DNA from 2 places in the Antribacter sp. NEAU-D49 genome. Region 2 is predicted to be linked to the other one. Evidence: predicted binding sites of a transcription regulator. Region 2 holds the regulator's gene; the other holds the start of a gene.
What was found. The regulator HspR, encoded in region 2, represses chaperone genes until heat shock. The targets are predictions, from matches to a motif close to AAGTTGAGTCNNNNNGACTCAACTT.

Region 1 (14,653 bases), on a different contig from region 2:
CCGGTGGAAGAAGTAGTCGACGAACCCGTGCACGTACAGGACGGCGGGCCGGCCGGAGCGGGACTCCTCGGCGGAGCCCGGCTCCGCACCGGAAGCCGCCGCGGAGCCCGGCCCGTCATCGGGGCCGGTCGTCGAGGCGACGTGCCGGACCAGGGTGGCCGTGACGTCGTCGGCCCCCGCGTCCGGGAGCGGAAGGCTGCGCGCCTGGAAGTCGGGGCCGAGCACGTCGTCGTGCCATGCGGTCATGCGGGTCCTCTCGCGATCACGCGCCGGGCGGGAAGCTCGGTGGCCGGTGGGGGTCCTGCGGTCCCTGCGGGTGCGGAGGCCGTGGATACTGCAGGGTCGTGTGCTCCTGGCCGTGCGCGCCAGGGTACTGGCCCGGGTAGGGCGACGCGGCCGGAGGCGCGTGACCGCGGGGTGGGGCGCCCGCGGACGGGCGCACCCGCAGCGCCTGCCACACCACCACCCCGACGAGCAGCAGGATCACGAGGCCGCCCGCAGCGATCAGCGGCGCCAGCCAGTCCGGCACGCCCGACGACGTCCCGCTCGCCCCGGGCGCGGCGCCCGCCTCGGTCGGGGACGGCGTCGGCACGATCGAGGCGGGGTCCACGGCCGACCCTCGCGCGTGGATCGTGGAGACCTCGCCGACGGGCGGGGTCCAGGTGACGGTGGTGCCCGTCAGCGCGCCGTCGGACTCGGCCACGGGGCCCGGGAACGTCACGCTCAGCGTCACCGTCAGCACGTCCTCGGCGCGGACGCCGCGGATGTTCAGGGCCTCCTCGGTGAGGTCGACCGTCGCGTCGACCACGTAGTCGTCCCCGTCGCGCACGACGGTCACGGGCAGACCCGCCGACTCGGGCAGGGCCGCCAGCGGCGCGACCGGGTAGACGTAGCGGGTGCCCGTGTATCCGCCCTCGCGGTACTCCTCGGTGCGCTCGGCGCCCCGCTCCGGGTCGCCCTTGCCGCGGAGCGCGTCCTTCAGCACGTCCTTGGCGTCACGCCCCGTGCTCTGCGCGAACTCGTCCTCGACGGCGATGACGAGCGTCGAGCCGGCGGTGTCGTCAGGGTTGAGCGTGACGTCGACGTCGGCCCGGATACAGCCCGACAGCAGCAGGGTGAGTGCGGCTGCGAGCACCCCGGCTGCGGCGCTGCGGCGGGTACGGGTCACGTGGCAAGCATGCCGGGCTTCTGCCGCCCGCGGTAGACGGCGGTGCGGAGCTCGACCTCCCAGACGTCGGCCTGCGGCATGCCGAGCCGGTGCGCCACGGCAACCTCGGCATCCACGTCGTACGGGACCCGGACCACCTGGAGGCCGAACGGCGCGGGATCCGGGGAGTCGGGGACGCCCTCCAGGATCACGTAGGCGGGCACGGGCTCGTCGAGCGGGTTGCCGACGCTGCCCACGTTGAAGAGCGTGCGGCCGCCGTCCACCTCGATGTAGACGTCGTGGATGTCGCCGTAGCCCACCATCGTGGGCTCCGGTCCCGGCCCGGTGAGGTCGGTGGCGGCGAACATGCCGGCGAACTGCTCCGGTGTGTGGTGGAAGTGCACACGGGTGTGGACGCTCGCCGCGGACGCGTGGAACAGCCGGACGCGGCGCCCGCTCAGGACGAGGTCGTGGCTGAGGGGCAGCGTGCGCAGCCACTCGTGCTGGTCCGGTCGCAGCTCGTCGCGCCACCAGATCATCTCGGGCTCCGCGTCGTCGGGCATCCCTGGGAGGAAGTCGTCCCAGTTGCCCCGGATGTTCACCTCGCACACCTCCTGGCAGCGGTCGGTGACCTCGCTGCCCCGCGGGCCCTTGCCGACGTAGTCGCCGAGGTTGAGGACCCGGCGGATCCCGCGGGCCGCGATGTCGTCAAGAACGGCCTCGAGCGCCGTGAGGTTGCCGTGGACGTCGGAGATGAGGGCGATCCGTTCCAGAGGCATGCGGGGATCCTGCCACAGCGACGCCGGCGCGCGCGGGGCCGGGTCGCCAACCCGAAGTTGAGTGGAATAGACTCAACTTTGGCGAGGTTGCCCCCAGTGGAATCACCCAGTACTTCGGAGGTGCCATGGACACCAAGTTCACGACCAGGTCGCAGGAGGCGATCGGAGACGCCATCCAGTCGGCGTCCGCCGCCGGCAACCCGCAGCTCGAGCCGGTCCACCTGCTCGCGAGCCTGCTCGCCCAGCAGGGCGGCGTCGCCGTCGGGCTGCTGGAGGCCGTCGGGGCCGGCACGCAGGCTGTGGGCCAGAAGGCCCGCGCCGCCCTGGTCGCCCTGCCCAGCGTGAGCGGCACCAGCACGGCGCAGCCGAGCGCCAGCCGCGCGATGGCCACGGTCCTCGACCTCGCGGGCAAGGAGGCGCAGAGCCTCGGCGACGAGTACGTGTCGACCGAGCACCTGCTCATCGGCATCGCCGCAGGCCAGTCGCCGGCCGCCCAGATCCTCGCGGCCGAGGGCGCCACGGCTGACGCGCTGCGCTCGGCGCTGCCCGCCGTCCGCGGCTCCGGCCGGGTCACGAGCCCCAACCCCGAGGGCACCTACAAGGCCCTCGAGCAGTACGGCACGGACCTCACGCAGCGCGCGCGAGACGGCAGGCTCGACCCGGTGATCGGCCGCGACGCGGAGATCCGCCGTGTCGTCCAGGTCCTGTCGCGCCGCACCAAGAACAACCCGGTCCTCATCGGCGAGCCGGGCGTGGGCAAGACGGCGGTCGTCGAGGGCCTCGCCCAGCGCATCGTCGCGGGCGACGTGCCGGAGTCCCTCAAGGGCAAGCGCCTCGTCGCCCTCGACCTGGCGAGCATGGTCGCCGGCGCCAAGTACCGCGGCGAGTTCGAGGAGCGCCTCAAGGCGGTGCTCCAGGAGATCACCGACTCCGACGGCGAGATCGTCACGTTCATCGACGAGCTCCACACTGTCGTCGGCGCGGGAGCGGGCTCCGAGGGCGCCATGGACGCGGGCAACATGCTCAAGCCCATGCTCGCGCGCGGCGAGCTGCGGCTCGTGGGCGCTACCACCCTCGACGAGTACCGGCAGCACATCGAGAAGGACCCCGCCCTGGAGCGCCGGTTCCAGCAGGTCTTCGTGGGCGAGCCGTCCGTCGAGGACACCGTCGCGATCCTGCGCGGGCTCAAGGAGCGCTACGAGGCCCACCACAAGGTGACCATCGCCGACTCGGCGCTCGTGGCCGCCGCGGCGCTCTCCGACCGCTACATCAGCGGCCGCCAGCTCCCCGACAAGGCGATCGACCTCGTGGACGAGGCTGCGTCCCGGCTTCGCATGGAGCTCGACTCCTCGCCCGTGGAGATCGACGAGCTGCAGCGCGCCGTCACACGCCTTGAGATGGAGGAGGTGGTCCTCAGCGAGTCGGACGACGCCGCGTCGAAGGAACGGCTCGAGCGGCTGCGGGCCGATCTTGCGGACCGGCGCGAGGCCCTCTCGTCCCTCACCGCACGCTGGGAGGCCGAGAAAGCCGGCCACAACCGCGTGGGCGACCTGCGCGCGCGGCTCGACGAGCTGCGCACCGAGGCCGACCGCAAGCTCCGCGAAGGAGACCTCGAAGGTGCGGCCCGGCTGCAGTACGGCGAGATCCCGGACGTCGAGAAGCAGCTCGCGGAGGCGGAGCGTGCCGAGGCGAGCCGTGAGGACGGCGACGCGCCCGCCGAGGCGCCCATGATCGCCGACAAGGTGGGCGCCGACGAGATCGCCGAGGTGGTCTCGGCCTGGACCGGCATCCCCGCAGGCCGCCTGCTGCAGGGCGAGTCCGAGAAGCTCCTCCGCATGGAAGACGTCCTCGGGGAGCGGCTCATCGGTCAGAGGGCCGCGGTCCGCGCGGTGTCCGACGCCGTGCGGCGGGCCCGGGCGGGCGTCGCCGATCCCGACCGGCCCACGGGTTCGTTCCTGTTCCTCGGCCCTACGGGCGTCGGCAAGACCGAGCTCGCCAAGGCGCTCGCCGACTTCCTGTTCGACGACGAGCGTGCGATGGTCCGGATCGACATGTCCGAGTACGGGGAGAAGCACTCGGTGGCGCGGCTCGTCGGTGCGCCCCCGGGGTACGTGGGTTACGAGGAGGGCGGCCAGCTCACGGAGGCGGTGCGGCGCAGGCCCTACTCGGTGATCCTGCTGGACGAGGTCGAGAAGGCCCACCCGGAGGTCTTCGACCTGCTGCTCCAGGTCCTCGACGACGGCCGCCTCACCGACGGTCAGGGCCGCACCGTCGACTTCCGCAGCACCATCCTGGTGCTCACGTCGAACCTGGGCTCGCAGTTCCTGGTGGACCCCATGCTGGACGACGCCCAGCGGCGCGACTCTGTCATGACGGCCGTCCGTGCGGCGTTCAAGCCGGAGTTCCTCAACCGGCTCGACGACGTGGTCCTCTTCGACGCCCTGACGCTCGACGAGCTGGGCCGCATCGTGGACCTGCAGGTCGCCGCGTTCGCGGAGCGCCTCAAGGACCGGCGGATCACCGTCGAGGTCACGGACGCGGCGCGCGAGTGGCTGGCGCTCGAGGGCTTCGACCCGGCGTACGGCGCCCGCCCGCTGCGCCGGCTCGTGCAGCGCGAGATCGGCGACCGGCTGGCCCGCCAGCTGCTCTCCGGAGACGTGTCCGACGGCGACACCGTCGTGGTGGACCGGCCGGAGGGTGCGGAAGGCCTCGATCTGCGCCCGGTCATCCTCACCGGCTGACCCGTCACCGCGCTGTGGGTACACGTTCGGCCGCCTTTCCGACGGCCGGCCACGACATACGTGTACCCACAGCGCACGTGGGTCAGCCGCGGCGCCAGTGCTGGGCGTGGGCCCCGTTACAGGTGTACTGCGACAGGCGGGCGCCGTTCGCGGTGTCCCAGTCGTAGTTGTCGAGGCACAGGCCGCTGGCGCGGTTGCGCAGGGAGAACCAGCCGCTGCCCTGGTCGACGATCGACCAGTCCTGTGCGGTCCCGCCGTTGCACGACCACAGCCCGATGTCGGAGTTCAGTGCCGTCGACCCCTGGAACGCGTCCAGGCACTTGTTCGCGTAGGCGTTCTTGATGCGGTAATAGCCGCCCGTGTAGGTGAACTCCCACTTCTGCACCGCCCCGGTGGTGCAGGTGTAGAGGCGGACGAGCGCGCCGTCGGCCGTGTTGTAGTCGTAGTCGTCGACGCACTTGTTGCTGTGCCGGCCCCGGATGCCGGGCTGGCCCGACCCGGTCTCCTGCGGCTGCCCGAAGAACGGGAATCCGTTGGCGTCCCAGTAGAGCTGCTGGGCCCTCGTGTGACGGTTGGGGTCCGTCAGGGCGTCCGGTGTGGGGTTCGCGTAGTTCCGGGCGTGGTAGATCAGCATGTCCGTCGTCCCGTCCTCGGCGACGGTGAAGCTGCCGTGCCCGGGCCCGTAGACCCCGTTCGCCGTCTGGAAGACGGGGGTCGACTTCTTGGTCCAGGACGACGCCGAGAGCAGGTTCGCCGACGCCGACGCGTAGACGTAGCCCAGCTTGTAGCGGGAGTCCGTGGCGGAGGCCGAGTACGCGATGATGACGCGCCCGTTCTTGACGATGGGCGACGGGCCTTCCACCACGCCGGCCACTCCCTCCATCTCCCACGAGTGGGTGGGCCGGGCGATCTCGACGGTGCTGGCGGTGTCGATCGTGGTCGGCGACGTCATCCGCGCCAGGTACATGTGGCTGTTGTAGCTCGTGCTCGGGCTGTCCTGCGCCCAAGCGAAGTAGCGGACGCCGTTGTGCGTGAAGGACGCCGGGTCGAGCTGGAACGACTCCCAGCCGGTGGTCATCCGCTGCGGTGCGCTCCAGGTGCCGGTCATCGGGTTCGCCGAGGTGTTACGGATCCAGTAGAGGCGCTGGTCGAACCGCGCGGTGCTCGGCGAGGCGGAGAAGTACAGGTACCAGGCGCCGTCGTAGTACTGGATGTCGGGTGCCCAGATCCAGCCGCCGAGGGCACCGCTCGCGGGCGCGGTGAACGCGGTGCTCGTCGCCGCCGACCCCAGCCCCGCCAGGGTCTGCGACCGGCGCAGCTCGACGCGCTTGTAGTCGGGCACCGAGGCGGTCATGTAGTAGTAGCCGTCGGTGTGCTTGTAGATCGCCGTGTCCGCCCGCTGCTGCACGAGCGGGTTGGGCACGTCGATGAACTGGGCACCCGCCGGAGCGGCGGGGGCGAGGGCGAGCGCCGCGAGCGCGGTGACGCCTCCGGCGACGAGACGTCGCCACAGTTGGGTGGGCAGGTTCACGCGTGACTCCTTTGTCTGGTGCTGCGCCCCGCACGTCCCCCGGCGGTCCACGATGACCCCGCAATGTGAGCGCTAACATCGCAATTCTCGCGGGTGTGCGCGGTGTCGTCAAGATCAGCTCAAGCCCCGGGTAAGTCCCGTCAACGACTCGGCCGGTGCTGCGCTGGCCCGGGCTACTCGAGCAGCGAGCCGACCGTGGGCGAGTCGCTCGACGCCAGGCACAGGCCCACGCGGTCGCCGTCGGCCCAGGACGCCTCGCTCGGCGTCCACACCACGTACGTCAGCGACGCCGACGACTCCGCGGCGCGGGCGGCCTCGCCCAGCTGCTCGGGTCCGCACACCTGCGAGACGCGCTGGCGTGCGGCGTCCTCGCCGGGCCAGATCGCCTCGGGCGCGAAGTCCGTGCGGCCCACCACCTGCGCCGAGTGCTCCTCCGCGCACGGCACCACGGTCACCTCACCGACGTCGCCGTCCGGCGGGAGCTGCTCCACGCAGGTGCCGAGCACCAGCTGGACGGCGTCAGCCTCCTGAGCCGACGCGACGTCACCCTCCAGGTACGACCAGTCCCCAGGGTCCACGGCGTTGACCACTGCGACGGCCCCCAGCGCCAGGAGCACCACGGCACCGGCCACACTCCCGGCGAGCGCCAGCCTCCGGCGTCGGGCCGCGGGGTCCGGCGGTGCGGCGGGCTCCCATCCCGCGTACGCCGCCTCCGGCGCGTAGTCGTGCGCCTGCTGCCCGACGCCGCCCTGGGCGCCTCCCTGCACCGGCACCGGTCCGAGCGGGATGGCCGAGGAAGGACGCCGCGGCGCGGGATGGCGCGGTGCCTGGCCGCTCTGGCGCTGCGCCGTGGCCGGGAACGGGAAGGGCGGCAGCACCTCCGTCGCGTCGGCGGGCGAGCCGGGCTGCCGGATCGCAGGCAGCACCTCGGTGGGGCCCGCGGCTGGAGGCAGCACCTCGGTCGGGTCGGCGGGCGGCGGAACCTGGGCCTGCTCGGCCGGTGGGCGCGGTACGGCCGCGTGCTGGGTGGGCGGGGCGAAGAGGGCGGGCTCGTCCTCGGTCGCGACCTCCGAGGGAGCCGGCGCCGCGGTCTCGGTGACGGCGGGCGCCGGCTCGGCCTCCGTCGCTGCGGTCGCGTCGGTGGTCTGCTCGGCGTCTGAGTCCGCTTCGGCGTCCGCTTCGGCCGGCTCCGTGCTCGGGGTCACTGTCACCGGGCCCTTGGGGGCACCCTCGTGCGCGACGGTCAGAGCAAAGAGCGCCAGGTCGCGCACGGCGTCCTCGGACGCCTCGTCGGACGCCTCGTCGCCGCCGGTCTCCGGCCCGTCCTCCGCGTCGCCCTCGGCGGTTGTCGCCTGGGCGGTCGTCGCCTCGTCGGACGGCGTGTCACCCGGCGTCGCCTCGTCGGACGGCGTGTCACCGGTCGTCGCCTCGTCGGTCGGCGTGTCACCCGGCGTCGCCTCGTCGGTCGCCGCCTCGTCGGGGAGCGTGCCGTCGACCGGCTTCGCCTCCGTCTCCCCTGCGTCCGTCTCCGTCCCCGGCGCCGTCTCCGCCGCGTCCGTCTCTGCCGCGCCCGCGACCTGCTCCGCTGTCGCCTCGCGGTCCGAGGTCCGGGCGGCCGCCACCCCCGAGTCCTCGGGCTCGGCGGCGTGGGGCGTGTCCGGCGTCGTCGTCATGGGGCCAACCTACCGATCCTCCGCGGGACCGCCGAACCCTCCGCGACCTGGTGCGTGGGGAACTGAAAGCGTCTGGAAAGCGGTGCACCGTTGACTGGTCACACGTCGGCCGACGCCGGCGCGTGACTGGCTCGTGAACGGGGACCATATGCTCCGGATCCACCTCGCTCCTGCGGACCTTGCTCGCGTCCGGGTCGCCTCCGGCCCCGACCGGATGTGGGAGACGCTGCTTGCCGCCCACCTCGTGAACCGGCCGGCGGGCGAGGTCGTCTTCGGGCGCTGGCGGTCGGCAGCCGTCGCAGGGCTGACGCCGCGCTCGGTGGCGTTCCTGAGGCTCGCTGCGCCGCGCGGATACTCACCGGACTTCCTGACTCCCGGCGCGGGGCGGGACGACTTCGGGGACGGCGTCGAGGCGGTGCTGAGCACCCCCCGTCCGCGCCTCCGCCGCGAGATGGAGCTGGTGGACCCCGGCCGGGCCGGGACGCGGTGGGTGCACGAGCTCGCGGCGGGCTCGGTGACGGCTCTGCAGGGGCTGGGCGGAGCACTCCGCGACTTCCACGAGAGCGCCGTCCGGCCGTTCTGGGGTGCCGTCTCCCGGCAGGTGGAGTCGGAGCGCTCCGACCGGATGCGTTCCCTGCTCACCGGTGGCACCGAGCGGCTGCTCAGCTCCCTCCACCCGTCGGTGCGCTGGGACGGTGACGTGCTCAGCGTGGACACGGCGGCCGACCGGGACGTGCATCTCGACGGCCGGGGGCTGACGCTCGTCCCGTCGTTCTTCTGCTGGCGGGCTCCCATCACGCTGCTGGACCCGCGGCTGGACCCGGTGCTCGTCTATCCGATCGAGCACGAGCTCGGCTGGGCCGAGCCGGTACCGCCGACGGCGTCGTCCCGCGCGCTCGTCGCCCTCCTCGGCCGGACGCGAGCGGCCACTCTGCAGGCGCTCGAGGTGTCCGCGGCGACCGGCGAGCTCGCCCGCCGCCTGCACGTCTCTCCCGCGACCGCCTCGGAGCATGCGACAGTGCTCCGTGAGGCCGGCCTGGTCACCACGCGCCGGGAGGGGAGCCGGGTGCTGCACTCGCTGACCCCGCTCGGCCGCCGCCTGCTCGAGGGCGAGGGCAGGGTGCGGCGCCGTTCACCGGCCTGAGCGGTCGATCCTCCGCGTGCCGTGCACCGCCTTCCGGTACAGCCGGTACTTCGCGTCGACGCCGACCTCCTCCGCCAGTGCCACCGCGCGTCGCCAGGCGGTCAGCGCCCCGGCCGCGTCGCCGGCCTCGGCGAGCAGGTCGCCGAGCTCCTCGAGCGTCATCGTCAGGTTCGGCAGGTCCTGGATCTCCTCGAAGAGCCGCACGGACCTGCGGCAGCACTCCACGGCACGCTCCGTGCGGCCCTGACCGCGGTAGATGTACGCCAGGCTGTCCCAGGTGGTGGCCTGGGCCTGGACGTCGCCGATCTGCTGCGTCAGCTCGAGGGCTCGCTCGCAACGTGCCAGGGCCTCGTCGAAGCGGCCTACGTGCGCCAGCCCCCAGCCGGCGCCGTTGAGGGCGAGCGAGAGCCCGGCGCGGTCGCTCCCCCGCTCGAAGTGCTCGACCGCTTCGAGGAAGTGGGGAAGGCTGTCGTCGCCACGGCCCTGGTCGGCCAGGTGGACGCCCCGGCTGTTCGCGGTATACCCGAGTCCGTGCGCGTCGCCGATCTCGGTGCACGTGCGGTGCGAGTCGTCGAGATGGGTCGCGGCCTCCTCGAACCGGCCGAGCCGGCGCAGGGTCCTGGCGAGGGACCTGTGCGCCCAGGCCGCAGCGGCAAGGTCGCCGGTCGCCTGTGCCGAGTCGAGCGCGAGGCGCTGGAGCGAGTAGAGGTCGGTCCAGCGGCCGAGCCGGCCCATCGCGATCTGCGTCGACCACACGAGCTGCCAGACGTGCCGGTCGAAGCCCTCGCGCGCGGCAAGGCCGACGCAGGCCCTGATGTTCTCGATCTCGGTCTCGAACCAGGCGAAGGGGTCTGCTGTCGCGAGGTCGGGGACGGGGCCGGACCTCGGTGAGGGGACGACGAGGTCACGGTGCGGCTCGAGGACGAGGGAGGCGGCGTGCGCCGTCGCGAGGTAGTGGTCCATGAGCCGCGCGCAGGCGGCGACCGACCCCGCGGGGTCCCGCCGGGCCAGGTCGCCCGCGTACTGCCGGACGAGGTCGTGCATCGCGAACCGTCCCGGGGAGACCTCGTCGAGGAGGTGGGCACGCCGGAGCACCTCCATCGCGCGGGAGGCCGTGGCGAGAGGTGCTCCGGCGATCTCGGCCGCGGCGGCCAGCCCGACGTCCGGGCCGGGGTGGAGACCGAGCAGCCGGAAGGTCCGGGCTGCGTCCTCAGGCAGGGAGAGGTAGGACCAGGAGAACACCGATCGCATGTCCACGGCGGTGTCCACGGCCGACAGCAGGTCCAGGGGCCCCGCGTCGGAGGCGAGCGCCTCCTGGATCGTCGACAGCCGGGTCCGCGGGCTCTCGGCGAGCCGTGCGGCGACGATGACGAGGGCCAGCGGCAGCCCGGCGCAGGCCGAGACGATCGACTGTGCGGCTGCGGGCTCGGCGGCGAGCCGGTCCTCTCCCAGACGTGCTGTCAGCAAGGTCGCCGACTCGTCCGGGGTCAGCGAGGTGAGCGACAGCGGGTCGGCGTCCGCCGCCGTGACGAGTCCGGTGAGCCGGACCCTGCTGGTGACGAGGACGGAGCAGGCGGGCTCGCCAGGCAGCAGCGGCAGCACCTGGGCCGCGTCGAGGGCGTTGTCCAGGACCACGAGCACCCGACGGCCGGCCACGACGCTGCGGAAGAGCGCCGTCTGGGACTCGAGGTCCGCGGGGACCCGGCGCTGTGGCACGCCGAGCGCGTCGAGGAAGCCGCGCAGCACGGTGCCCGGGTCGAGGGGTGCGCACGAGGGGCCGAACCCGCCGAGGTTGGCGTACAGCTGGCCGTCGGGGAACCGGGGCGCGGACCGCTGGGCCCAGTGCACCGCGAGGGCCGTCTTGCCGACGCCGGGAGGGCCCGTGACCACGACGACGGAGGCCGCGTCGGTCAGCAGCAACCGGTCGAGCTCCTCGAGCTCCCGGATCCGGCCGGCCAGCGTGCGTACGGGCGGCGGGAGCTGCCGGGGCACGGCGACCGTGCCGCCGTCGTCGCCCGCGCCGTCGTCCCCGGCGAGGATGCGCGCATGGACGGCCTGCGCCTGCGGTCCCGGCTCGACGCCCAGGGTGTCCACGAGACCCCGGTAGAGAGTCTGATAGGTCTCCAGCGCCTCGCCGCGCCGGCCCGACCGGTCGAGCGAGATCATCAGCTGGCCCCAGAACCGCTCCCGGAGCGGGTGGGCGGCGGTGAGCTCGCGGAGCTCCGCCACGAGGGAGGTGACGTCGGTGCTCTCCAGGTCGAGGTCGATGCGGCGCTCGAGGGCCGTCAGCCGCGCCTCGACGAGCCGCGGGCCCGCGACCTGGTGCAGCCAGGTCGAGCCGACGTCGGTGAACGGATCGCCCTTCCAGAGCGCAAGAGCCTGTCCCAGCCGGGCGCGCTCCACCGTCGCGTCGGTGGACGACGACGCAGCGTCGACCTGGGCGAGGAACGCGAGGGCGTCGACCTGGTCGCGAGGCATCACGAGCCGGTAGCCGGACGGCGTGGTCTCGATCGTGCTGCTGCCGACCTGCGCACGGAGACGGGTGATGCAGATCTGCAGGGCTCGCCGGACGTCTGCCGGCCAGGCCTCTCCCCAGACGGTGTCCACGAGCCGCTCGGTCGACACGGGTTCGCCGGCGCTCAGGGCGAGGACGGCCAGCACCGAGCGCAGGCGGCCGGAGAGCCGGACGGGACGCCCGTCGACGGTCGCGGCGAACTGTCCCAGCAGCCTGACCGAGAGCTCTTTGCGCGGCGGCACACCACGTGCAGGCATCCTTCTCCAACGAAAGTATGGGTTGCGTAAAGAACCATCCTGCCTGACGTGTGCCCGGCTGCCCAGGAAGGTTGCCCCGGGCAGGGCGATCCGCCCTCCGCCGAAGGGTGCGGTCGGGACGCTCAGGGTGATCGCCGGCCTGGCCGAGGCCGGCGGCTGACGTCAGTCCGCCAGGTCCACGATCACGGGGACGTGGTCGCTGGCGCCCTTGCCCTTGCGTTCCTCGCGGTCGATCGTGACGCCGGACGTGCGTGCGCGGAGTGCCGGGGTCACGTACGCGAAGTCGATCCGGAGACCCCTGTTCTTGGGGAAGGCGAGCTGCTGGTAGTCCCAGTAGGTATACGTGTGCTCGGCGGGCACGAACTCCCGCGAGACCTCGGTGTACCCCGCCGCGCCGAACGCCGCGAAGGCGTCGCGCTCGGCGGGCGTCACGTGGGTGTGCCCGGCGAACTTGGTCACGTCCCACACGTCGGTGTCCAGCGGGATGACGTTCCAGTCGCCCAGCAGGGCGACCTGGGCCCCCGGCTCCGCCCAGCCCTGGGCGGCGGAGCGGAGCGCCTCGAGCCAGGCCAGCTTGTACGTGTAGTGCGGATCTCCCACGGCGCGGCCGTGCGGTACGTAGAGGCTCCAGACGCGCACCCCGCCGCAGGTCGCGCCGAGGGCGCGCGCCTCCACGGGCGGCGGCACGTCCAGCAGGGTGCCCGACGCCGGGCTCTCGCCTCCCGGTACCGCGTCGCCCCCGGCGTCGGTCACCACGGACTCCTTCGCGAAGCCGGGCTGGCCGGGAAAGGAGGTGGCGACGTCGTCGAGCCCCACGCGCGAGGCGATCGCGACGCCGTTCCACTGGCTGAAGCCGGTGTGTGCCACCTTGTACCCGGCCGCCTCGAAGGCGGCGTGAGGGAACTGGTCGTCGCGGCACTTGGTCTCCTGCAGAGCCAGGACGTCCGTGCCGGACCGCTCGAGGAAGGCGACGACGCGGTCGACGCGCGTACGGATGCTGTTCACGTTCCAGGTGGCGATGCGCACGCAGATCACCCTACGGCGCTGACGGGGAGCTGCCGGATCGCAACGATGGCATGCGGTGGGTGGAGGCCCCGGCCGGTGGCACCCGTGGGCCTTGCGAGCCGATAGGTTTCCCTCGTGCCCGCCGCCCAGCCCCCGCTCCGCGTCGTCTTCGTGCCGGGTCTGGGTGACCGGATGGGATGGCTCGTGCATCTTCAGCGCGAGGCGGTGCGGGCCTGGCGCCCGCTCGGCGTCCGCACGGCGATGTTCCGGGTGCGCTGGTCCGCCGACGTGTCGTTCGAGCACCGGCTCGACGCGCTCGACCGGTTCGTCGACCAGTTCGAGGCGCGCGGTGAGCGGGTGGCGCTCGTGGGCGCGTCGGCCGGCGCCGGTGCGGTGCTCGCGGAGTTCGTGCGCCGGCCCCACCTCCCGGCGGTGGTCATCATCGCGGGGAAGTTTCAGGACCCGGAGGACATCGCCGACCCGGTGCTCGACCACTTCGGCGTGTTCCACGAGTCGCTCCAGACGGTGCCGGGCCTCCTGGCGTCCCTCAGCCCCGCGCAGCGCTCCCGCGTGCTGGCGTTGAGGTCGGCGCGGGACGGGGTGGTCGACGACGAGGACACGGCGCTCGAGGGAGCCGTCAACGAGACCATGCGCATCGTGGGACACGTCACGGCGATCGGCTTTGCCTTGACGTTCCGGTCCCGGCGCATCGTGCGCTTCGTGCGCGAGCAGGCCGCGACGGCCGGCTGAGCCGTCAGACGCGAAAGGTCCGCCGGTAGGCCGCGGGGCTCGTGCGCATCGTGCGGACGAAGTGGTGCCGGAACGTCACGGGGCTGTCGAAGCCCACGCGGCCGGCCACCCACGAGACCGGTTCGCCCGCCTCCAGCAGGGGCAGGCTCGCCGCCACCCGCTGGGTGATCACCCACCGCATGGGCGAGGTGCCGGTGCGGCGGGCGAAGTGACGCACGAAGGTGCGTGGCGCCATGTGGGCCCGCCGCGCCAGGTCGCTGACGGTGAGCGGCTCGGTCAGGTGGTCGAGGGCCCACCGGATCGCCTCGCCGACGCCGTCGGGGGCCCCGGGGTCGACCACGGGCGCCTCGACGAACTGTGCCTGGCCACCCTCGCGGTGGGGTGGCACGACGAGGCGCCGGGCGACCGTGTTGGCCACCGCCGGGCCGTGGTCGAGGCGGACCAGGTGCAGGCACAGGTCGATCCCGGCGGCGCTGCCCGCGCTGGTCAGCACGTCGCCGTGGTCGACGTACAGCACGTCCGGGCGCACTACCACCTCCGGGTAGCGCTCGGCGAGGAGGGCGGCATAACGCCAGTGGGTCGTGGCCTCGCGCCCGTCGAGCAGACCGGCCGCCGCGAGCGCGAACGCGCCCGAGCAGATCGACACGATCCGGGCCCCCCGGGCGTGCGCTGCGCGCACGGACTCGACCACCTCGGGGAGGGCGCCGGACGCCGGGTCGGGCACCGCCGGCACCACCACCGTGTCCGCGGTGGCGAGCGCGTCGAGGCCGCGGTCGGCGGTGAGCGAGAACCCGCCGACCATGCGGAGGGGCTCACCCGGGCGCACGGTGCACACGTCGAGCGTGTACCAGGGGCCGGTGATCTCGGGTCGGGGCAGCCCGAACACCTCCACGACGGACGCCAGCTCGAACGGGGCCATCCCGTCCGTGACGAGGGCCGCGACCCGGTGGGGGCGCGAGGCCGGCGGGTTCGGGACCATGGCGGGATGTTATCGATCCGGGGCATTCCAGCCACTCCCGCAGGCAGGGCCGCCCGGCGACGATCATTCCTATGACGACCGAGACGACCATCGACCACGCCGCCCTCGAGCACTTCTCCCGCCGCCTGGCCG
Region 2 (14,390 bases):
CACCGTGCCCTCGTCCGGCTCGAGGAGCGCGGTCTCCTCGCCGGCATCATCACGCAGAACGTGGACCTGCTGCACGAGGATGCCGGGTCACGCACCGTCATCGACCTGCACGGACGGTACGACCGCGTGGTCTGTCTCCAGTGCGGCCGGGTGGTCTCCCGCGCCCACCTGGCGACCCGGCTGGACGCGCTGAACCCCGGCTTCCTCGAGTCGGTCGGCGACGTCGCCGACATCGAGATCGCGCCCGACGCCGACGCCGTCATCGAGACCACCTCGCACTTTCGCCCCGCCCCCTGCGAGTTCTGCGGCGGCGTGCTCAAGCCGGAGATCGTGTACTTCGGCGAGAACGTGCCGCGCGAACGGGTGGAGCGGGCGTTCGCCATGGTCGACGAGGCCGACGCACTCCTCGTGGCCGGGTCCTCGCTCACCGTGATGAGCGGGCTCCGGTTCGTGCGCCGGGCCGCCGCCGACGGCAAGCCGGTGGTGATCGTCAACCGCGGCCTCACCCGCGGTGACGTCCACGCGACCGTCAAGGTCGACGGCGGCACCAGCGACGTCCTGACAGAGCTCGCCGAGCGGCTCTGACGGCGATCCCGGGGCTCTCAGCCGAAGACCGCCGGGCTGCTCCGCCAGCCCGTCGACCGCGTCGCCAGGTCGGTCACACCGGAACGGCCCGACGGCGACAGGGTGAGGACCCGCTCGCCCGGCCGCAGGCGCGCGTCCGCGAAGTAGAGCTCGCCCAGCTCCTGCGCCGCCACGTCGTCGCCGGCGTCCGCCGCGACGAGGAGGTGCGCCAGCTCGTCGGCGATCGCGTCGTACTCCGCCGACGTGATCTCCGTACCGGGGAAGCCGCTCAGGTCGGCCCCGGTCCGCTCCGCCTCCTCCCGGACCGTGCCGCTCAGGGGGTCCGGTACGCCTTCGAGGCCCAGCATCGGCCCCCAGAAGTCCCAGAGCAGCAGCTCGTCCCGGTGCCGGTGCGCCACCTCGCGGAGCACGTAGTCGCGGACGAAGTCCTTCCCGCGAAGCCCGGGCAGGTTCCCGGCCACCCCGAACGTCTCCGGATCCGCCGCGCCCGAACGGATGGCGAGCCACACCTCGGCCGCAGTCAGGAACGGGGCGTCCGGGCCGGCGGGGATGTCCGCGGGGTCGAAGCCCCACGGGTCGTCCGGGCCCAGCTCCGGGTCGAATCGGCGCCAGCGGTCGCCGTCCCAGAACTCCGCGATCACGTGGTCGGCGTGGAAGCCGGGGTCGAAGTAGCCGGCGAAGCCCACGCGTGACCGGGCAGGTACCTTGTGCGCCCGGAACGTGCCGATGGTCAGCAGGGTGTGGTCCCGGCAGCAGCCTGCGACCACCTGCTCCGCGGAGCGCGACCCCGTCAGGGCGCCCGACCGCTGGACAGCCGCGCCGAGGATCGACTCCAGCCACCGCCGGTCGATGTCCTCGCCCTGCTCCGCGGTGAGGGTCGCCCCCGAGCGGTAGTGGACGACGGCGTCGCACGCCACCGCGCGCAGCGACGCCGGGTCGGCAGGCACCTCCGCGACGAGGTCGGCATGGGGACCGGGGTCCGAATAGGTGCTCTGGCTGGCGTAGTCGGCAAGGGTAGGTGCAGGCACGTCATCGTCCTTTCCTGGGCGGTGACGAGACGCTAGCAAAAAACGGTTCACCTGCACACCAGCATTCGGTCAGCCCCGGCGTGCCTCGAAGAACTCCCGGAGCAGGGCGCCGCACTCCGCCTCGCGGACCCCGCCCACCACCTCGACCTCGTGGAGCGCGCGACGGTCGCGCACGAGGTCCCAGACGGAGCCGGTCGCCCCGGCCTTGGGGTCCCACGCGCCCACGACCAGCCTCGCCACGCGGGCGAGGAGCAGTGCGCCCGCACACATGGCACAGGGCTCGAGGGTGACCACGAGCGTGCAGCCCTCGAGCCGCCACTCCCCCGTCTCGCGCGCCGCGGCGCGCAGCGCCAGCACCTCCGCGTGCGCGGTCGGGTCGCCTGTGGCCTCGCGCTCGTTCCGCCCGGAACCGACGACACGGCCCTCGCGGTCGAGCACCACCGCGCCCACCGGCACGTCACCCGTGCCGAGCGCTCCCCGGGCCTCGTCGAGCGCCAGCCCCATCGCGTCTGCCCACGTCATGGCGCGTTCGGCCACGGTGTCGCCCGGGAATCGGGTGGCTCTGCCGGAAGGTGCGGTCACGCAGATCACCATAGCGACGCGGCCTCCGGACGGCTCTCGGCGGGCGAGAGCCGGTAGCGTGGAGATCATGCGCCTGAACGTCGTCGACCACCCGCTGGTGGCCCACAAGCTCACCGTCCTCCGCGACGAGACCACCCCCTCGCCGACGTTCCGCCTGCTCGTGGACGAGCTGGTGACCCTGCTCGCCTACGAGGCCACGCGCGAGATCGCCGTCGAGCCCCACGAGGTGCGGACCCCGGTCACGACCACGACGGGGGTGCGGCTCTCGTCACCGCCGCCGCTCGTGGTGCCGATCCTCCGCGCGGGCCTGGGCATGCTCGACGGCATGACCCGCCTGCTGCCCACCGCCGAGGTGGGTTTCCTGGGGCTGCAGCGCGACGAGGAGACCTTCCAGGCCGTCACGTACGCGAACCGCCTGCCCGACGACCTGACGGGCAGGCACGTGTTCCTGCTCGACCCCATGCTCGCGACGGGAGGCACTCTCGTGGCGGCCATCGACTACGTCTTCGAGCGGGGCGCCCGCGAGGTGACCGCCGTGTGCCTGCTCGCCGCCCCGGAGGGCCTCGAGCTCCTCGAGGGCGCCGTGGGTGACCGGGTGGACGTGCAGGTCGTCGTCGCGGCCGTGGACGAGCGGCTCAACGAGAAGGCCTACATTGTGCCCGGGCTGGGCGACGCCGGCGACCGTCTCTACGGGCTGGTCTAGCTACCCCTGGGGCTTGGTCTGGCAGACCGCCGCGGCCCAGGACCAGAGGTCCTGGCCGGTGGTCCACCCGCCGGACCGGCCGGGGAAGGCCCACGGCGCTGCCACCGCTGCGGCGGTGCACTCCGCGGAGGCCCGGGCGGACCGGTCCGCCTGCGCCTCCTCGCTCCGGCCGCCCGCGGCCTGCTCGGCCGTGGCCTGCTGAGTGGCGCCCTGCTGGCCCGTCGTTGTCTGCTGGCCCGTGGTTGTCTGCTGGCCGGCCGGGCCCTGCGTCGTGGCCGGCGTGGCGGGCCCTTGTGCCTGGCCGCCCTGTCCTGTGGCGCCCCCGGTCGTCTGCGCCGGGTCCGGGGTGACGGGCTCAGGCGTCGGCGGCACGGGCGGCGGGCACACCACGGGGTCGACCGAGAAGCGGCGTTCCACGGCGTGGACCCGCCCCTCGAGCTCACGGCTCAGGCGCACGGTCACACGTCCCGCCGGGGCGAGATCGTCGCCCAGCGTGAGCCGTGCGGCGCCGCCCGCGGGGATCTCGACCGTGCTGCCCGTCGACCACCGCGACGTGCGGTACATCCGGCCGTTCCACGCGGTCGCGCCGGTGTTGTGCACGTCCGCCACGATCCGGCCGGTGCCGTCGGTGCACTCGACCAGCGGCGTGACGGTCAGCGACGACTCCGGCCACTCCACCCGAGCGCAGGACCGGAAGGTCACGTCCGCGGTGCTGAGGGTCCTGCCGTCCGCCGTGACGTCCACCTGGTCGGTACCCCACGGCACGGTGAGCGTGAGGGTGGCCTTCTCGCCCGCCGGGACCAGGAGCGTCTCGCCACCGGCCGAGAACTGCACCGGCAGGGTGGAGCCCGTGTTGTCGACGGGCACGGCGAAGGTGCGGAGGGACGTGTCTCGCTCCGGGTCGTACGTGCACTCGCCGACGCGCTCGGCGGCACCAGCCGCGGGCGCGAGCGTCGCCGCGGCATAGTCGGCCACCGGCGTCGCAGCGGCCGTCAGGAGGTGCGTGGGCAGGTCACCGTCGGAGTCCGCGGTCCAGCGCGAGAGCCGGAAGGCCGCCTGCCCGGCGTCCACCTGCGTGGCCCCCGTGACCACCTGCAGGGACACCGTCGCACCCGGGTCGACGGTCAGCTGGCCCGACTCGAGCGTCGCCCCGCCCGACGGGACGACCATGGTGACCTGCAGCGGCTCGTCGGTGCGGTTGGTGAGGTCACCGCGGACACCGACCGAACCGTTCACGTTGACGGGCGCCGCCACGGCGTCGACGTCCCAGGCGGGCTCGTAGCAGTCACGTGCGGCGTGCGAACCGGCCGGGACCCGCGTGGTGTGGGTGCGCCCGTCCACGACGGAGGAGAGCACATAGCTGGCAGGTCCGGCAGGCACGCGGAGCCCGTCGGGCACCTGGAGCGTCACCTGCTCGCCCGGCCCCACGGCGGAGGCTGAGGCGACGGCGGCCCCTCCGGCCTCGAGCGTCACCGCGACGGTCTGGACGGTGTGGTTGGTGTACGTGCCCGTCACGGCGGACTGCGCCGTAGCGACCCCGCCCGTGGCGAGGCACAGCGTCTCGACGTGCCCAGCGCCCTGGACCGCCCCGTCCCACGACTGCGCCACGTTCATCGTGCTGGACGCCTGGAGCACCTTGGCGGAGCCCGGCAGCACGGGCACGACGGCCACGGTGCCCGACGCTGTGCGGGGCGCCGTCCCGTCGGCGACCACGGCGAGGGGCAGCCGTCGTCGCTCGTCCTTGACCAGGGCACCCGCCGAACCGTCCTTGCGGGACAGGGGCGAGCAGCGCCAGTCGTTGGCGGCCGTCGCCGCGTCGCTCACGCACGACAGGGCGGACTGGGACGCAGCGGGAGCCACGCCGGCGGGCAGGGTGACGACCACGGACCAGCCCGCGGGCGCCGTCTGGTCGCCGGTGTTGCCGATCTCCACGTCGAGCACGCTCGACCCGGGGTTCGCGATCTGGGCCCGCCCCACGTGGGCAGCGAGCTCGGCTCCGTACGAGGCCACCTGGGCCGCAGCGAAGCTCACTCCGGCGGGCTTCAGGCCTGCGGCCCACACCTCCGCGGAGATCGGGTAGACGCCGCCAGACCTGGCCTCCACGCCGACCACGACCCGCCGGGCCGTGCCGGCCGCGACGGTACCGAGGTCGCAGAGCACCGTGGTACCCGGCGCGCCGTCGTCCTCCGGGACGCACGCGAACGGGTGGGCGGTGACCGGCGGGCCCATGACCCCGACGTCGCTGCCCACGTCGCCCGGGACGTCACCGGCCGGGTCGCCGGTGACACCGTCGGCGGCGACCGTGACTGCGGCCTCCTCGGTGGCACCACCGGCGGCGGCGGTCCCGGCGGGTGAGCCGACGCCCGCACCGAACGGCGCCCCGGCGGACCGCGCCGTCAGACCCTCCGGGAGGGTCAGCCGGACGAACGTCTCGGGCGCGTCGCTGCCACCGGAGTTGGCGAGGGTGAGGACGATGTCCTGGGGCACCCGAGCCTGGAGCTTCGCAGCGGAGTCGGCGAGCGTGACGTCGAGGTCGGCCGGTTCGGGGACAGGCACGGGGACGAGCAGGTTCGTGGCTGACAGGGGGTCCAGGATCTCCGGGACCTCGACGAGCTCGTCCGTGCGCGGCTCGACGGCCACCAGGGAGCTTCCCATCGAGAGCCCCAGGCTGAACCGCTCGGCCTGGGCCATCGGGGCGAGCACCTGGAGCACGGCCGCGACACCGACCGTCGCCGCCGTGATGGCGCCCGCGGCCAGGCCGGTCGACGTGAGGGCGCCCGTGGCGCCCGCGGCAACACCGGCGACGGTTCCGGTGGTCGCTGCGGCGGTCGTCGCTGCGGTGGTGGCGGCCGTCGTCGCCGCGGTGGCGGCACCGGCGCCGACCGACCCTCCGGCGACCGTCGCACCGGCGGTGCTGCTCACGGTGGTGGTGGTCACAGTGCCCGCGCCGGCACCGACGGCGCCGGCGCCGGTCGTGACCGCCCCGGTCCCTACCGCGCTCCCGGAGGTGACGGACCCCGCGGAGGTGAGCGCCGTCGTCGTCCCCGCCTTGGCGACTGCCGCGGCGGAGCCGGCCTTCACCAGGAGTGCCGTGCCCGTCCCGCCGATGGGGAGGGCGACGCCCACGAGACCCAGGCCCGCGACCCCGAGCATCAGCGGCGCGACGACGCACTTCATGCCGTGGGCCACGTCGTGCAGCTCGAGCACGAGGGCGCTGCACGTGCCGCAGCCCGTGAGGTGGTCGTCCACCTTGGCATTCTCACGCTTCGAGAGGCTGTCCCGGACGTACTCCCCGAGGGAGCTGTTGACCTCGCGGCAGGCCGCCGACGGCGCGTGCGACAGGTGCTGCTGCAGGTAGCCGGCCCGCAGCGCCTCCTTGGCACGGTAGAGGAGGGCGGAGACGCCGTTGGGGGACAGACCGAGCAGCGGGGCGATCTGTGCCGGCCGGTGCTCCTCGACGAGCGCGTAGTGGAGCACCATGCGGTACCGCTCGGGCAGCTTGAGGTACGCGCGGAAGACGACCGTGCGCTCGAAGCCCGCCAGGGCGGCATCCTCGTCGGACGCGAGACGGCCGAGCGCGTGCTCCAGCTCGTCGTCGGCCGTGGGACGGGTGCGTCGCACGCCGCGGGCGAGCGACGTGGCCGTGTTGCGCACGACCGTGAGGATGTAGCCGCGGAAGTTGAGGTCGGGGCCCTTGCCGCGGAGGAGAGTCTGGAACGTGCTCTCGAAGGCGTCGGCCACGACCTCCTCGACGTCGGACGGCGCGACGAGACAGCGGGCGACCTGCTTTGTCGCCATGACGTGACGGCTGTAGAGCGCGCCAAAAGCCTGCCGGTCCCCGTCTCGGACCCTCAGGATGAGCTCTGCGTCGCTGGGAGAATCCCCCGCACCGCTGTCGACTTCTGCCACGTCTTCCTCGCTACCTCGCCGACCATGGCGACGACCGGTGATGGCGGGTGGACCCGGTAATCCGGGCACTCAGACTCTAGCCCCTGACTATAGGCGGCGCCCAGAGCATTGGTAGAGGGTGAATCCAGCGGATGAGATCGGGTGAACTGCGGCCCACTCTGCCCGAACCTGCGTCATGATGTACTCCCGTGGGAGTCCTCTCATCATGAGCAAGCCGCAGCAGGGCACGGAGCCGTGCATCAGCGACCTGCGCGAGCGCTGGCGAGCAGCGAGTCTCGCCAGCGTCTGGCTGCGGCCGGGCGACTGGTATCACGCAGCCGTCGACGCGTTCGCGGAAGCATTGACGGACGGACGCTCCGTGGCGCCCGCAGGCGAGCGGCTCGGATCCGCCCGTGCCGGCGTGGGGGTCGGCATCGCCGAGGCGATGGACGACGTGGCCTGCCTCTACACGACGGTGGGCATCCCGGTGGACGCGACGGCGATCCGCGCGGTGGCGATCGGTTGGGTCGAGGAGCACGAGCGCGTGCCGTTCCAGGTGATGTGCCACGACCCGGCGACGGGCCTGCCCACCAACGAGTACCTCGGTGAGCGGCTGCGCGAGACCTACGGCGTGGCGTCGAGGAACGGCTCGGACGTCACCTCGACCCACTGCCTCCTCGTCCTCGACGTGGGCCTGGAGAGCCTGGACAGCTGGCAACGGTCCGCGCGGTCGGCGGCGATCGGGCGCACCCTGCAGCAGGTCTTCGGCGACGGCCACCCCATGGCGGCGGTCGGCGACGCCACCTTCGTCGTGCTGTGCGAGCGAGGGCCTGCGACCGCGCAGCTCGGTCAGTCGTTGCGCCGCGTCGTCGAGAAGAACGCGGAGGTGCTCGGGCTCACCGCAGAGCTCAGGCGCCCCACCCGGGTCTGGGTGGAGCGCCTGCCCGACTCGCACGACGACGCCCTGATGCTGCTGGACCAGCTGGGGCGCTGAGTCTTCGGGCGGCCCGTGGGCCGCTGCTGTGCGGGCCTGCTGCGGTCAGCGCGGCGCGAACGTGAGGCAGTCCGCGTGGTCCGCGCTGTCCGGTCCTGCGCCGACGCGGATGGCGGGGGCGCCGCACTCGAGCGAGCTGTTGTGCACGCACTCGCCCCGCTGGCACGCGCCCACGTGGGCGATGACCTTCTCGAGGCCGCCCTTCGTCGTGAGGGGGATGAAGGTGGCGCAGCTGGCGTCACCCACGTGGCCGGCGATCGTGACGGCTCCGGCGTGGCATCCGTGGTCGTGGTTGTACCCGCAACCGTCGACCGAGCACTCGGCGACCTCGGGCATCTCCATCAGCGCACTCATGGTTCACTCCTTGCTGTCGATCCTTGCGGAACACCACCACGATATTCCTGGGACGCGTTCTCGTACAGCAAGGAATGCCTTACCTCAATTCAGGTAAAGGCGGTGCCGAATAACGAAAGAATTACCTGCCGAAATTCAGCTGTGCGGCGGAGAGGGCCGCCACAGGACCAGGGCGCCCGCCGCCTCGGTGCGGTGGTCGACGTCGATCCGCACCTCGGTACGCCGCACCCGGCGGCCACGCGGCACGACGATCACGTCTCCGCTGGTGGCTGCGGCAAAGACCCGGCCCGACTGCTGGGCCTGCGCGAGCAGCTCCTCCAGCCGGTGCTCCAGGACCGAGACATGCTCCTCGAGGTCCAGGATCCGTTTGATCCCCGCGAGGTTGATGCCCTCCACCTGCGCGAGCCGCTGCACCTGCAGCAGGCGCGCGACGTCACGCCGCGAGTAGCGGCGCCCCCGGCCCACGGTGCGCCGAGGCGTGACGATGCCCAGCCTGTCGTACTGCCGGAGGGTCTGCGGGTGCATGCCCGCGAGCTGGGCGGCCTGCGAGACCGTCAGCACCGGCGAGTCGTCGGTGATCATCGGTCACTCCGCTGCGCGCTGGGCGAGGTCTGCCCGCACGTCCTGGCCGTCGCTCTCCGCCGCGAACGTCTCGAGCGCCTCGCGTGCCTTGCGGCTGAGCTTCTGCGGCACGGCCACCTGGATCGTCACGAGCAGGTCGCCGGTCTCGCGAGCGGCGGCGACACCCCGGCCCTTCAGCCGGAGGACCCTGCCGGACGGCGTGCCCGCCGGCACCTTGAGGCGCACCTTCTCGCCGATCAGCGTGGGCACCTCGACCGTGGTGCCGAGGGCGGCCTCCGCGAACGTCACCGGGAGCGTCATGCGCAGGTTGACACCGTCGAGCGAGTAGACGGGGTGCGGTGCCACGTGCACGGTGACCACGAGATCACCGGCGGGCCCGCCACCCTGGCCGGGGCGCCCCTTGCCAGGGATGCGTAGCTTCTTGCCGTCGTTGATCCCGGCGGGGACCCGGGTGGTGACCTTGCGACCATCGACCACCAGCTCGACGGTCGAACCCTCGACCGCCGCGCGGAAGGGCAACGTGGTCTCCGCGACCACGTCGGCACCCTTCTGCGGCGCCGTGAAGCCTGTACCCGGGCCGTAGCCGGCCTGCGGACGGCCCGCGCCGCCGAACATCGCGCCGAGGAGGTCCTCGAACCCGCCCGCACCGGCAGCCCCGGGGCCGGTCTGTGAGTACCGGACCCGCGGCCCGCCCGGCGCTCCGCCTCCGAACATGGAGCCGAAGATGTCCTCGAAGCCGGCCGTACCGCCCGCCCCGCCGGGACCGGCGGAGAACCGGGCGCCACCCGCCATCGCACGGACCGCGTCGTACTGGCGCCGCTGCTCCGGGTCGGAGAGGACGGCGTACGCCTCCCCGATGGCCTTGAACCTCGACTCCGCGGCGTCGTCCCCCTGGTTCTGGTCCGGGTGGTGCTGCCGCGCGAGCTTGCGGTACGCCTTCTTGATCGTCGCGTCGTCGGCGTCCTTGGCGACGCCGAGAACGGCGTAGAAGTCCTTCTCCATCCAGTCCTGCCCGGTCACGACGCCTCCTCTCCTGCAGTGCTGACAACGTGTGCGGGAGATCCCGCGATAGGACCGCGCCGCGGATCCGGCCTGCTCGAGGCCGGACCTGCGACGCGGTCCTCAGGTGCTACTCGGGGCCGACGACGCCGACGCGCGCCGCCCGGACCACCTTCTCGCCGATCCGGTACCCCGGCTCCACCACCAGGTTCACGGTGGTAGCCGTGGCACCCTCCTCGGTGGAGTGCATGAGCGCGTCGTGCACCGTGGGGTCGAACTCCTCACCTACCTGGCCGAACCGCTCCACGCCGAACTTGGCGAGCGCCTGGTCCAGCTTCTCCGCGATCGCCGCCATGGGGCCGCTCAGCTCCGCAGCCTGGCGAGCCCGCTCGACATCGTCGAGCGCGGGGAGCAACGCCACCAGGACGTCCTGGACACCCCGGTCGCGCGCGGCCTCCTGGTCGCGGAGGGCGCGGTTGCGGTAGTTCACGAAGGTCGCCCGCTCACGCTGCAGCGCGTCGAGGTGCTCCGCCGCCTCGGCCTTGGCCGCGAGCAGGGCGGCGTCGCCGCCCGCCTCGGCCGACGGCTCGAAGTCGAGCGCGTCGAGCGGGTCGCCGGAACCCTCGTCCGGGGTGCCGGACTGCGCGCCGGACTCCGACGCAGCCGGCGCGCCCGTCTCAGGGTTCACCTTGCGCTTGTCGATGAAGTGGAAGGGACGGTCCTCCGAGCCCTCAGGCTCGGGGGTTCCCTGCGGGTTGTTGTCCGTCACTTGCGGTCGTCCTCGTCGTCGACGATCTCGGCATCCACGACGTCCTCGTCCGAGGGCGCCGACTGGGCGCTGGCCGTGGGGCCGCCCGCTGCGGCAGCCTCCGGCTGGGCATCCGCCGAGGCGTAGAGCGCCTGGCCGATCTTCTGCGACGACGCGCCGAGCTTCTCGTACGCGGTCTTCACAGCGTCGGCGTCCTCGCCCTCGAGCGCGGACTTCACGCCCGCGATGTCGGCCTCGACCTCGGTGACCACGTCAGCCGGGAGCTTGTCGCGGTTGTCCGCGATCTGCTTCTCCATGGAGTACGCGAACGCCTCGGCCTGGTTGCGGGTCTCCGCCTCCTCGCGACGCTTCTTGTCCTCCGCCGCGTGCGCCTCGGCGTCCTTGATCATGCGGTCGATGTCCTCCTTCGGGATGGCGGAGCCACCCGTGATGGTCATCGACTGCTCCTTGCCCGTGCCGCGGTCCTTCGCCGACACGTGGACGATGCCGTTCGCGTCGATGTCGAAGGTGACCTCGATCTGGGGCATGCCTCGGGGAGCCGGGGCGATGCCGGTCAGCTCGAAGGTGCCCAGCGGCTTGTTGTCGCGCGTGAACTCGCGCTCACCCTGGAAGACCTGGATCGCCACGGACGGCTGGTTGTCCTCCGCCGTGGAGAAAATCTCGCTGCGCTTGGTCGGGATGGCGGTGTTGCGCTCGATGAGCTTGGTCATCACGCCGCCCTTGGTCTCGATGCCGAGCGAGAGGGGGGTGACGTCGATCAGGAGGACGTCCTTGCGGTCGCCCTTGATGACGCCGGCCTGGAGCGCCGCGCCCACCGCGACGACCTCGTCCGGGTTCACGCCCTTGTTGGGCTCCCGGCCACCCGTGAGCTCCTTGACGACCTCGGTCACGGCGGGCATACGGGTGGAACCGCCCACGAGCACCACGTGGTCGATGTCAGACACCGAGATGCCCGCGTCACGGATGACGTTGTGGAACGGCGCCTTGGTGCGGTCGAGCAGGTCCTGGGTCATCTGCTGGAACTGAGCCCGGGTGAGCTTCTCGTCCAGGTGGATGGGGCCGTTCTCGCTCATCGACAGGTACTGCATCGAGATGCTGGTGCTCGTCGCGGACGAGAGCTCCTTCTTGGCCTGCTCCGCGGCCTCGCGCAGACGCTGCAGCGCGATCTTGTCCTTGGAGAGGTCCACGCCGGACGAGTTCTTCACCTGCTTGATGAGGTACTCGACGACGCGGTTGTCCCAGTCGTCACCACCGAGGCGGTTGTCACCCGAGGTGGCGCGCACCTGGATGGTCGAGAAGTTGTCCTCGTCCTTGCCCACCTCGAGCAGCGAGACGTCGAACGTGCCGCCACCCAGGTCGAAGACGAGGATGAGCTCGTCCTCCTTGCCCTTGTCCAGGCCGTACGCCAGGGCGGCGGCCGTGGGCTCGTTGACGATGCGGAGGACGTTGAGACCGGCGATCTGCCCGGCGTCCTTGGTGGCCTGACGCTCGGCGTCGTTGAAGTACGCCGGGACCGTGATCACCGCGTCGGTGACCGGCTCGCCCAGGTACTCCTCCGCGTCACGCTTGAGCTTGCCCAGGATCCGGGCGGAGATCTCCTGCGGGGTGTACTTCTTGTCGTCGATCTCCGTGTTCCAGTCCGTGCCCATGTGGCGCTTGACCGAGGAGATGGTGCGGTCGACGTTGGTGACCGCCTGACGCTTGGCGACCTCGCCCACCAGGACCTCGCCGGTCTTGGAGAACGCGACCACCGACGGGGTGGTCCGCGAGCCCTCCGCGTTGGCGATGACGGTGGGCTCGCCGCCCTCCAGGACGGCGACCACCGAGTTGGTGGTGCCGAGGTCGATGCCGACTGCTCGTGCCATGGTTCTCTGCCTCCGTACGACAGGTTGAGTCTTCTTCACTCAACTTAGGTCGCGGCGCCCGCGGACGCAAGCCCGCGGGGCCAAAGTTGAGCCCACTCCACTCAACGTCACACCGGCAGCACGAGTTCCCGCCACCCGGCGCCGGCCTCGCTCACCTCTGCCGGGGCCTCACAGCAGCTCGACGCTGTCGGCCTGAGGCCCGCGGTCGCTCTGACGCACCTTGAAGCGGACCCGGTCGCCCTCCTCCAGGACCTCGGCACCCCGCACCACCGACACGTGCACGAACAGGTCCACGCCCCCGGCATCAGGGGTGATGAAGCCGAATCCGCGGTCGGCGTCGTAGCGCGCGACGGTGCCTTCGCCTCCGCGCACAGGCCCGTCGGAGGCCGCGGAACGGCCCGGCCGGCCGCGGTCCGCGGCACCGCGCACACTCCCGGAGCCGCGCACGAGCTGCACGTTGCGGGCGTTCGGCCCCTTGTCACCCTCGACGACGTCGTACGTCACGCGCGCACCCTCGGAGAGCTCGGTCAGCCCTCGGCCGAGCCCGCTGACGTGGACGAAGACGTCGTCGCTGCCCGAGTCGGGAGCGATGAACCCGAAGCCCTTGGTGTCGTCCCACCAGGACACCGTGCCGTCCGCCCCGTCGGAGGCCGGCGGTGCGGCCTGCGCCCCGAGCGGCAGCAGGTGGTCGGCCTGCGGCCCCCGCTCCCCCTCGACGACGAGGAACGCCACCCGCTGCCCCTCCGAGATCACACCGCCCCCGACGATGGCCGAGCTGTGCACGAAGACCTCGCCGCGACCGCTGTCGGGCGTGACGAAGCCGTATCCCTTGGTCGGCTCGTACCAGTTGACGGTGCCGAGCACGCCCAGGGGCGCGTCCGCGGCCCGGTCGCCCGTGACACGGACGCGGCGCGCCTGCGGGCCACGGTCACCCTCGCCCACCTCGAACTCGACGGCCTGCCCCTCGCGGAGAAACTTCGGACCATCGTCGCCGACGATCTCGGACGCATGGACGAACAGGTCCTCTGCCTCGTTCCCGAGGTCGATGAAGCCGAACCCTCGGTCGGCGTCGAACCATCGGACAGTTCCCTGGGGCACTTCGGACTCCTCGTATCGCAGACATTGCTTTCGCCCATTCTCTCCCGACAGCGAGGACCTACACTCGTCCGATGCGGATCGGGAGCTGCGCGACCCCCTGCCGGCCGGGCCGTTCGACGTCGTCTACGACTCCGGGTGCTTCCACCACCTGGCGCCGCACCGGCGCATCACCTACCGCGAGCGGATCCTGCCCCTGCTGGCACCCGGCGGGAGCTCTTCAGGGCGTGAGGGTCAGGGCCTGCGGACGATGACGTCGCCCCACCCGGTGCTGGCGTGGATCTCGGCGGTGGCCTCGTCGTCGACGGGACCCGCGGCGGGAGTCAGCTGGTTGCGGACGGTGCCACGCTCGGAGGTGACGTCGAGCCAGGCGGCGGTGCCCTCGGGGACGCCGACCTCGACGCTCCCGTAGGACGTCGTCAGCGTGACCGCGCCGGAGTCGACACGGTCGACGCGGATGCCGGCGTGCGCCGACTTGGCCGTGAGGGTCCCGGCCACGCGGCCCACGGAGATGTCGCCGTGCGCCCCGACCACGTTGAGCGATCCCGTGACAGACCCGACGGTCGTGGTGCCGTTGGCCGCACGGATCGTGGCGTCGCCGGCGACCTCGGTGATGCGTACGGAACCGGCGCTCGCCTTGACCGCCGTGGCGCCGGTGGCGCGCCCCACGGTGACCGACCCCGCCGAGACCCTGAGGTCGAGGCGGTCGGCCTCGTCGACCCGGGCGTCGCCGCCGTTGAGGGTCAGGTCGACCGACCCGAGCCTGCCCTCCGCGAACAGCGAGCCCGCCTTGCCGCTCAGGTGCGACCCGGCAGGCACCTCGATGGTGACCTTGGCGCCACCCGCGGAGAAGGGGAGCACGTACTGCCGCCACGCCGCCGGGTAGATGATCGTGACGGCGTCGCCGTCGCGCGCCACCCGCGTCTCCTCGGCGGCGCGCACCGAC

Region 1: the regulator HspR is predicted to act here: its motif matches at 1,981-2,005, upstream of clpB (ATP-dependent chaperone ClpB).

What each region holds. Positions count from the first base shown of each region.
Region 1 covers NZ_JBXTSN010000001.1:309,102-323,754, forward strand. Annotated here, with positions in the region: gene AC060K_RS01410 (alpha/beta hydrolase) at 1-246, opposite strand, end outside; gene AC060K_RS01415 (LppM family (lipo)protein) at 263-1,168, opposite strand; gene AC060K_RS01420 (metallophosphoesterase family protein) at 1,165-1,926, opposite strand; gene clpB (ATP-dependent chaperone ClpB) at 2,052-4,667, shown strand; gene AC060K_RS01430 (family 43 glycosylhydrolase) at 4,750-6,198, opposite strand; gene AC060K_RS01435 (septum formation family protein) at 6,372-7,871, opposite strand; gene AC060K_RS01440 (ArsR/SmtB family transcription factor) at 8,020-9,015, shown strand; gene AC060K_RS01445 (AfsR/SARP family transcriptional regulator) at 9,004-11,787, opposite strand; gene AC060K_RS01450 (exodeoxyribonuclease III) at 11,950-12,813, opposite strand; gene AC060K_RS01455 (alpha/beta fold hydrolase) at 12,928-13,542, shown strand; gene AC060K_RS01460 (helix-turn-helix domain-containing protein) at 13,547-14,521, opposite strand; gene AC060K_RS01465 (rhodanese-like domain-containing protein) at 14,593-14,653, shown strand, end outside.
Region 2 covers NZ_JBXTSN010000026.1:60,651-75,040, reverse strand. Annotated here, with positions in the region: gene AC060K_RS18035 (Sir2 family NAD-dependent protein deacetylase) at 1-585, shown strand, start outside; gene AC060K_RS18030 (transglutaminase domain-containing protein) at 603-1,613, opposite strand; gene AC060K_RS18025 (nucleoside deaminase) at 1,683-2,135, opposite strand; gene upp (uracil phosphoribosyltransferase) at 2,263-2,898, shown strand; gene AC060K_RS18015 (sigma-70 family RNA polymerase sigma factor) at 2,899-6,807, opposite strand; gene AC060K_RS18010 (nucleotidyl cyclase domain-containing protein) at 7,013-7,780, shown strand; gene AC060K_RS18005 (DUF1540 domain-containing protein) at 7,826-8,134, opposite strand; gene AC060K_RS18000 (heat shock protein transcriptional repressor HspR) at 8,270-8,716, opposite strand; gene AC060K_RS17995 (DnaJ C-terminal domain-containing protein) at 8,720-9,736, opposite strand; gene grpE (nucleotide exchange factor GrpE) at 9,846-10,484, opposite strand; gene dnaK (molecular chaperone DnaK) at 10,481-12,349, opposite strand; gene AC060K_RS17980 (cold-shock protein) at 12,518-13,447, opposite strand; gene AC060K_RS17975 (DUF4097 family beta strand repeat-containing protein) at 13,679-14,390, opposite strand, start outside.